One region of the Ruminococcus sp. RTP21358st1_G6_RTP21358_211008 genome, then DNA from elsewhere that is predicted to be linked to it. Evidence: a T-box and tRNA genes for the amino acid it is inferred to sense, from the RefSeq annotation. Region 1 holds a T-box; the other holds one or more tRNA genes.
The links. A T-box is a leader RNA that pairs with one kind of tRNA and senses whether it is charged. The one in region 1 lies ahead of metG (methionine--tRNA ligase), so its partner is inferred to be a tRNA-Met.
Positions count from the first base shown of each region.

Region 2: it encodes a tRNA-Met, which carries the amino acid that the T-box ahead of metG (methionine--tRNA ligase) is inferred to sense. The anticodon was not compared.

Region 1 covers NZ_JBDGDM010000019.1:21,198-25,617, forward strand. The annotation lists gene moaC (cyclic pyranopterin monophosphate synthase MoaC) at 1-108, opposite strand, end outside; gene metG (methionine--tRNA ligase) at 186-2,144, opposite strand; T-box leader at 2,233-2,518, opposite strand; gene AB5Z12_RS09340 (transcriptional repressor) at 2,707-3,105, shown strand; gene AB5Z12_RS09345 (NADH peroxidase) at 3,334-3,879, shown strand; gene AB5Z12_RS09350 (hypothetical protein) at 4,097-4,420, opposite strand, start outside.
Region 2 covers NZ_JBDGDM010000006.1:62,075-66,494, forward strand. The annotation lists gene AB5Z12_RS03755 (hypothetical protein) at 1-1,050, opposite strand, end outside; gene AB5Z12_RS03760 (hypothetical protein) at 1,103-1,795, opposite strand; tRNA gene AB5Z12_RS03765 (tRNA-Met) at 1,939-2,012, opposite strand; tRNA gene AB5Z12_RS03770 (tRNA-Val) at 2,031-2,103, opposite strand; gene rhaD (rhamnulose-1-phosphate aldolase) at 2,549-3,382, shown strand; gene AB5Z12_RS03780 (hypothetical protein) at 3,580-3,729, shown strand; gene trpE (anthranilate synthase component I) at 4,005-4,420, shown strand, end outside.

The DNA.
Region 1 (4,420 bases):
CTGGATAGAACCTGTTGCAATTGCAGTTCTGTGGGTAATCGGTTTATCCGAGACATCCACCATAACAGCATTACCATTTTTATCAAAATGGCTTAATTTATTACACATAATTCGTCCCTTTTTATAACAATATTAACCTATTGTATTATATTCCGGCTATATCAGATGGACGCTTCCGGTCAAAATCAGCAGATTTCAGATCCTGCCGGCATATTTTTTTCAGGGCTGACTACGCATACATTTCCCTCAGCATCCTCTGCGCAAAGGATCATTCCCTCACTAAGAATTCCTGCAAGTTTCGCTGGTTTTAAGTTGGTTACTACCATAACCTTTTTGCCAACCATTTCCTCTGGTGTATAGTAAGCCTTGATTCCAGATACGATCTGGCGAACCTGGCTTCCGATCTTAACCTGAGAGCAAAGAAGTTTCTTGGATTTCTTCACTGCCTCACAGGCAATAACCTCACCAACCTGGAACTGAAGTTTTGCGAAATCATCAAATGTGATCTCTGGCTTCGCCTCAATATCTACAACCTTCTCCTCTGGCTTTTCTTCCTTCGGCTCTTCTTTCGGTGGATGAAGCTCGTTTACTTTTTCCATAACTTCTTTGATGTCCATACGGGCAAAAAGGATCTCCGGTTTATCTGTTACCTTGTTTCCTGACGGATACAGTCCAAATGTCTTCAGATCCTCAAGAGTTCTCTCTGAAGCATTTAACTGACCAAGGATTCTCTTTGTTGTGTCCGGCATAAAGGACCCAAGAAGAGTGGTTCCAATGCAAATGCCCTCAACCAGATTGTAAAGAACGGTTGCAAGACGATCCTGTTTGGATTCGTCCTTTGCAAGTGCCCATGGCATTGTCTCATCAATATATTTGTTGCAGCGTTTGAAAATAGTGAACACTTCTGTGATGGCATCTGCTACACGAAGTTTCTCCATCTTTGCATCAACCTTTGCAGGAACAGAAAGAATGAAGCTCTTCAGATCATCGTCAACAGGTTCTGTTACGCCTTTATTCTCTACCACGCCGCCAAAGTATTTGTTTGACATGGAGATGGTACGGTTTACCAGGTTTCCAAGAGTATTTGCCAGCTCGGAATTCATACGCTCTACCATCAGCTCCCAGGTGATCACACCATCGTTGTCAAACGGCATTTCATGAAGTACGAAATAACGGACAGCATCAACGCCGAAGAAATCAACCAGCTCGTCTGCGTAGATAACGTTTCCTTTGGATTTGCTCATTTTTCCATCGCCCTGGAGAAGCCACGGATGACCGAATACCTGCTTCGGAAGAGGCAGATCCAGTGACATCAGGAAGATTGGCCAGTAAATAGTATGGAAACGGATGATATCTTTTCCAATAAGATGAAGGTCGGCAGGCCACATCTTGTTAAACAGTTCAGAATTGTCTCCATCGCAATCATAACCGATTCCGGTAATATAGTTGGTTAGGGCATCCAGCCATACATATACAACATGCTTCGGATCAAAGTCTACCGGAATTCCCCATTTGAAAGAAGTTCTGGATACGCACAGATCCTGAAGTCCCGGAAGAAGGAAGTTGTTCATCATCTCGTTCTTACGGGATTCCGGCTGAATGAATTCCGGATGTGTCTTAATGTGCTCAATCAGACGGTCTGCGTATTTGCTCATTTTGAAGAAATAAGCCTCTTCTTTGGCTGGTACGCATGGGCGTCCGCAGTCCGGACATTTTCCATCTACAAGCTGGGATTCTGTGAAGAAGGACTCACATGGAGTACAGTACATTCCCTCGTACTCTCCCTTGTAGATGTCCCCTTTTGCATACATTTTCTTGAAAATCTTCTGAACCTGTTTCTCATGGTCTTCATCTGTGGTACGGATGAATTTGTCATAGGATGTGTTCATCAGATCCCAGATGCTCTTGATCTGACCGGATACGTTATCAACGAATTCCTTAGATGTAACACCTGCTTCTTCTGCTTTCAGCTCAATCTTCTGGCCATGCTCGTCAGTTCCGGTCTGGAAAAATACGTCGTAGCCCTGCTGTCTTTTATAACGCGCAATGGCGTCTGCCAGAACCGCCTCGTAGGTATTGCCAATGTGCGGCTTGCCGGATGTATAGGCAATGGCTGTGGTGATGTAATATTTTGGTTTACTCATTGTATTTCCTCCTTTTCTGTGTAACAAAAAGAGCTGGTTAAACTTCTCCTTCCTGTCACAACATAAAAAAACGTCTTCTCAAATATACTGAGAAGACGAGTTATCCCGTGTTACCACTTCTATTCATTCCCGCCTCACGGTACAGATGGAAAAACCATCTTCGGGAATCTCACCGGGTACCTTCATACCCTTACGCTATAACAGGCGTTCCTGTCGCAGCCTAAATTACTTCAACTGCGCCCCTCCAAAGCCATCTTCCATCTGTTCCATACACACCCCCTCTCAGCCTGGAAAAGCAACTCTTAACTGCTCATCTCCCGGGGGATTCTCTGTAATGCGGTACGCAAATGTACTCTCTTTTTCTATGGGTTTGGCTTATAAATTCATATAAAAGAGCGTATCACATTTTAATGGGTTTGTAAACCCAAATTTATCATTTTACAGCGATGCAATATTTATAATTTTAGTGTAAATTTAGCCAAATTACTATTGACAAATTTGCAATTATCTTGTATATTAATATCAGTAACAATTACTATTATTGAGAGAAAGGAGGAATCAGATGGCCACATTGAAATACAGCCGCCAGAGAGAATCTATTAAGGAGTTTCTTACTGGCAGAACCGACCATCCCACCGCTGATTTTGTTTATGAGAATATGAAGCAGATTTATCCAAACATCAGCCTTGGAACTGTATACCGAAACCTCTCTCTTCTCGCTGATCTGGGTGAAATACAGAAGCTTTCCAGCTTTGGCGGAGCAGACCGATTCGATGCCCGCACCGTTCCCCATTGTCACTTTATGTGCACCCGCTGCGGCAGAGTGATGGACGTATTCAGCGAACATATTGATAAAAGCCTTGAGAGTATTGCAGCTGACTTTAAGGACGGTCAGATTTCCGATTATAAAGCAAGATTTTTCGGAATTTGCAAGGAATGCCTGAAGGAAGAGTCTCACTAATCAGTTGAATAAATTTTTCATTTTCTGATCATAGCTATTCTGTAGGGAATTACAGCCGCTCGACAAGCAATGGCCACAGCACCAAACTTTAAGTGAACATTCGATCCTGTTAGAAAAAAGTTTCAATAACTCTTGACAAGCAAGAAACAATATGTTACCATAAAACAGTAATGATTACTATTATTAAAGACAAAATAAAATTTTATATAAGAAAAGGAGAATTTAATTATGGCTAAATGGGTATGTAGTGTATGTGGTTATGTTCATGAAGGTGACACAGCTCCGGAAGTATGTCCAATCTGCAAGGCTCCGGCTGAGAAATTTACGAAACAGGATGATGAAATGGCATGGGCAGCTGAGCATGTTGTGGGCGTTGCTAAAGGTGTCAGCGAAGACATCCTTGCTGATTTAAGAGCAAACTTCGAGGGCGAGTGCTCTGAGGTTGGTATGTATCTTGCTATGGCACGTGTTGCTCACAGAGAAGGATATCCGGAAGTTGGTATGTATTATGAGAAAGCTGCTTATGAAGAAGCAGAGCACGCAGCTAAATTCGCTGAGTTATTAGGTGAAGTTGTTACAGACAGCACCAAGAAGAACCTTGAGATGCGTGTAGCAGCTGAGAACGGTGCAACAGCTGGTAAGACTGATCTTGCGAAACGTGCTAAAGCAGCTAACCTTGACGCAATCCATGATACAGTTCATGAAATGGCAAGAGACGAGGCTAGACACGGCAAAGCATTCGCAGGTCTTCTTAAGAGATACTTTGGAGAATAATTTTTACCGGGGAATCGCATAAAATAAAGCTTTTTATAAAAGGGAATCACTTTCGTGATTCCCTTTTTGGGCAGACTTCCGTCATTTTTAATATGTAAATCAGGTGTCCCTAACCCATTTTTCACTCTTAAAAACTCTCAAAATGTGTCTCTCCCGTTTCGTTTAATTTGTGCGGACCACAGCCCCTCCCAGCATAGCTTTTCTCTCTATTTTTTACTTAATTTTCTGTAAATTCATACAACGGCATATTGTTCTCATCATATAAAACAATCATCATAACCGCATTCACCTCGCCGGTTGCACTTTCAAAGCATAATAAATAATAGCCGTCACGGTCTAATGATTTCACAATATAACGTTTTTCCTGATTTCCAGATGTAATTGTTCGGATCAGTTTTCCATCTTCGATTCGCCAGCTTCCATTAATCTCAGGCCAGTTGGGATTTATTTCTTCTCTTGTGCGATAGCTGTCATCTGTTCCAAAGCTTCCAAGCTGTTTTGTATTACCATCTGCGTCATATTCATAAAGGTCTCCGGCACC
Region 2 (4,420 bases), on a different contig from region 1:
TAATGAATATTCCCTGAATTCTACAGTGTAGGTTCCTGCTTCGGAAAAATGCACGTATTTGATATAACCGCCTTTTACTTTCTCTAATGAAGTAGTTTCTGAGTCATTGTTTTCTAAAGGAATATCATCAAAGAAACGAGATGAACCACTTCTGTATGCGCTGGTCCGAGAGTCATTTCCATTAAAAATACAGGAAAAAGAGTTCGGATCCGGATTGTCTGTCTTTATAAAAAAAGGTTTGGGACAATCGGTGTAAATATCTGCCTTCTGTTTGTCCAGACCATAAATTTCATATGTATATTTAGCTGGTGCAGTTCCTTCTTTATCGTGTGCAGGCAGATCAGCTTTGGGAATCGGTGTGGGTGTAGGAACCGGTGTGGATGTAGGCGTTGGTGTAGGTGTAGGGGTTGCACTTTGGTGGGTACTGTTTGTCTCTCTGTTTGTTGTGCAATGGCCTGTAGAAGACCATTTGGAATAGTATTTTTTTCCTTTAACAGTCATGTAAGTGCGGGTTTGCATATAATATGTAGTCCCGGCACGGAGGCCATTGAGACAAATTGTGTTGTTTTTGTTACCTTTGACTGTTATAGTTTTTGCATTTTTTAGTTTTGAATTAGTGGCATAGCGCAGCTGGTAACCACTGGTCTGGGAGGTTTGTCTTTTTACTACTACAGTTGCAGTTGCTGTTTTTGCATAGATATTCATTATCTGGGCTTTCGGCGGTAAAATAACAAACTGTTTTTTAGCAGTGCCGGTATAAGTGCCTTTTCCAATAATCTGAACCGTGTAAGTTCCTACTTTTTTGCAGCCTTTAGAGTACTTTACAATATAGTTTTTCTTTTCCTTCAAGACTTTTCCTTTATAAGTTACTCTTACTTTTGGACGCTGTACCTTTTTATTATAAGTAAGCTTTGTGGCTGATAATTTAATCCTGGTATTTTTCACATTTACCCTTGCTGCGGCAAATACCTGGCTTGAACTGCAAAACAGAAGCAGTAAAATGATGAGGCAGAGGTGAATCTGCCGGTGTAGATGATGATTTTTTTTCATGGCTTTTTACTCCTTTTATATGATAAGTTTATTGAGTTTTGTAAAAATATAACTATTTATGACCAGACCGCAGCAGCCATTTCTGGTCAATCTTTTTTACCTCATCATCTGCAAACCGGATATGCAGTCTGACGGAATTGGACAGCTGTACGATTTCCTCTACAGTACCTTCCCCAAATTTGGGATAAGTTACCACATCGTTTACCTGGAATTTTATTTCGCTATGTTTGGCGCTTTTGTAGGCCTGTTCACGGCGGTAGGTGTCCCGGATGGGAACTGTCTTGTCATGGATAGGGTTTTTCAGAGCTTTGTCATAATTGTGCTTCAGAAGGCTTTCTCCGATTCTGTAATAAGGAGTAGGCGCGGCGCCCACAAGAGAACAGCAGTATTTCCAGGCGCTCCCATGCTTTCCTGCCTGCCAGTTATACTGCGCCGGGATTTTCATATTGTATTGCATATAATGGGCGTATTCGTGCTTATAAAGATCCAGGCGATCCTCTTTGGAAAGAGGCTTCTTTACGGCATAACCAATAAACAGAAGGGAAAAATAGAAGCTTTCTTTTTCGTGGGCAGAAGCCGGGGTATAAGAGCCAAGTACAGCTTCATCGTAACCAAAGCGGATAGGTACAGAAGCCCCCCGAAGACCAAATTTGCGGTCAAGAGTCTGGAACAAAGCGCGAATCTGAGCTTCGTGGATGGTAGTTTCATTATCAAGAAGTTTACGGATAGATGGGGCAATATTCATGCAGTTACTCCTTTAAAAATTATTAACTGGAAAAATTGCGTGCCAGGTTTTATGGCGTTCATGAGCAAGTAGCGAAGCAGACCTGGAATGTCCGATTTACTGATGGACAAAAAAATAGATGCTGCAATCTGCAACATCTATAATAGCGAGAGGGGGATTCGAACCCTCGACACCGCGGGTATGAACCGCGTGCTCTAGCCAACTGAGCTATCTCGCCATATTCATTTCATAAGTATGGGGCCTACAGGGCTCGAACCTGTGACCCTCTGCTTGTAAGGCAGATGCTCTCCCAGCTGAGCTAAGACCCCATATACAAACTGTGAAATTTATTTCTCTCCCGCAGCTCGCTTTGCTATTATACTATCAACTGTCGCAAATTGTCAACAACTTTTTTTACTTTTTTTCAAAAAATTTAGAATTATATTTTTTTACTATTTTATTGGAAAAAAAGGCTCTAGAAACAGAAATTTTTATTTTGGGTCCTTATTTGCAAAAAGCGGAAAACAATTTGGCAAGTAAGGTTCTTTCCAAAATGAGAATTGGTGTTATACTGAGTCTGTAAACAAGAAGAGCAAACAAAAGCATACCGGATACCTGTAAGAAGAAAAAGAACGGACGCAGCGTATTCGTATGGTCTCATAAGAAAGGGCTCACAAACACGCCCTGAGACCATAATTGCGATCAGCTGACAATTGTTTTTCCTATTAGGAAACGTCAGTTGGCGATACGAAAAATAAAAGAGGAGAAGATGGTATGAAGATTTTAGATTCCAAATTTATGAAGGGCTTTATCAAAATGGCGGACGATGGTTTCCAGCAGGGCTGGCATGAGAGAAACGGTGGAAACTTAAGCTATCGTCTGAAAGCAGAAGAAGTAGAAATGATCCGTCCCCGTCTGAATGCACCAGGCGAGTGGCAGCCTATCGGCACAGAGGTGCCGGGACTTGCAGGAGAGTTTTTCCTGGTAACCGGAAGTGGCAAATATTTCAGAAACATAGCAGTTGACCCGGAAGCCTGTCTTGCAATCATTGAACTGGATGACAAGGGTGTTAATTACAGGATCCGCTGGGGACTGGTAGAAGGCGGCCGCCCAACCAGCGAGCTTCCAACCCACCTTATGAATCATGAGGTAAAAAAGAAGCTTACAAACGGCAGACATCGTGTTATTTATCACGCACATACAACCAACACCATCGCATTAACCTTTGTCCTTCCACTGGACGACAAGGTATTTACAAGAGAGCTGTGGGAGTCTGCAACAGAATGCCCGGTTGTTTTCCCGGATGGCGTAGGCGTTGTAGGCTGGATGGTACCAGGCGGAAGAGAAATTGCAGTAAAAACAGCGGAGTTGATGAAGAAATATGACGTTGTCATCTGGGCACATCACGGAATGTTCTGCTCCGGTGAGGACTTTGACTTGACCTTTGGCCTTCTCCATACAGTAGAGAAGTCCGCGGAAATTCTGGTGAAGGTAATGTCCATGGCACCGCGTAAGCTTCAGACCATTACTCCTGATGATTTCCGCGCAGTAGCCAAAGACTTTCATGTTACTTTACCGGAAGAATTTCTTTATGAAAAAGAGCAATAAGTAAATTAATATAATGAATGTGAGATCTGTCTGTGATGAGAAAATTCACAGGCAGATTTTTTACGTTAGAGGAAATCAATTTTAATAACTGTTTATAAAATGTGGAAAAATTGCTTGACAATTCATTGCCTGTATGCTATTTTAAATAAAAATTCAATTCAACGAACTAAACCGATGAAGCGGGAATAAAAACAATCGTGCACCCACAGAGAGTCCGGGAGGCTGAGAGCCGGGCGGTAAGGCAGTTTGTTAAATGGGCCGCTGAGGGCGCATGGAAAGGCAGAATGTGTGCAGAACAAATGCAGAGAATTGCAGAAGAAATGCAAACATATCTGATTGAAGCATGAAAGTAGATTCTGCAGAAGCCAAGTATTATGCGACGTAGGACATACGTCAGTTGTCAGGAATATGATGGTATTCCGTTAAGAGCACGATTTTATCGTGAAGCAAGGTGGCACCGCGGGTGAATATTCAGACCCGTCCTTGACAGATATGGAAATTCTGTCCTGGACGGGTTTTTTGTGTACTAGAAAATTACTCCGTGATGTTCCTGTTACACCTAAAAACGCTCTGCGAGGATGCGGCGCGTGCACTGTTCAGGTAATAAATCGGGAGGTGTTCTATGTATCCAACGTTTGAAAAAATCAGGGAAATGGCAGCAGGAGATTACAAAAGAATTCCAATCTGCAAAGAGTTATACGCAGACAGCTACACACCAGTAGAGATGATGCGGATTCTGCAAAAGGCAAGTCATCACTGCTATCTGCTGGAAAGTGCCAGCCAGAGCGAAGCGTGGGGCAGGTATTCTTTTCTGGGATATGACCCTTCCATGGAAATCACCTGTACAGACGGAATCCTGCGGATTCGAAAAACCAGTAAGACGGAAACTTTTGGTAGAAGCGGCAATGCTGCAGAAAGCAGTACAGAAAGCAGTACAGAAGAGGTTCGACAGGTTGCCCATCCAGGCGATGCTATCCGTGAAATCATCAGTCAGTACAAAAGTCCGGTTATGGACGATATGCCCACATTTACCGGCGG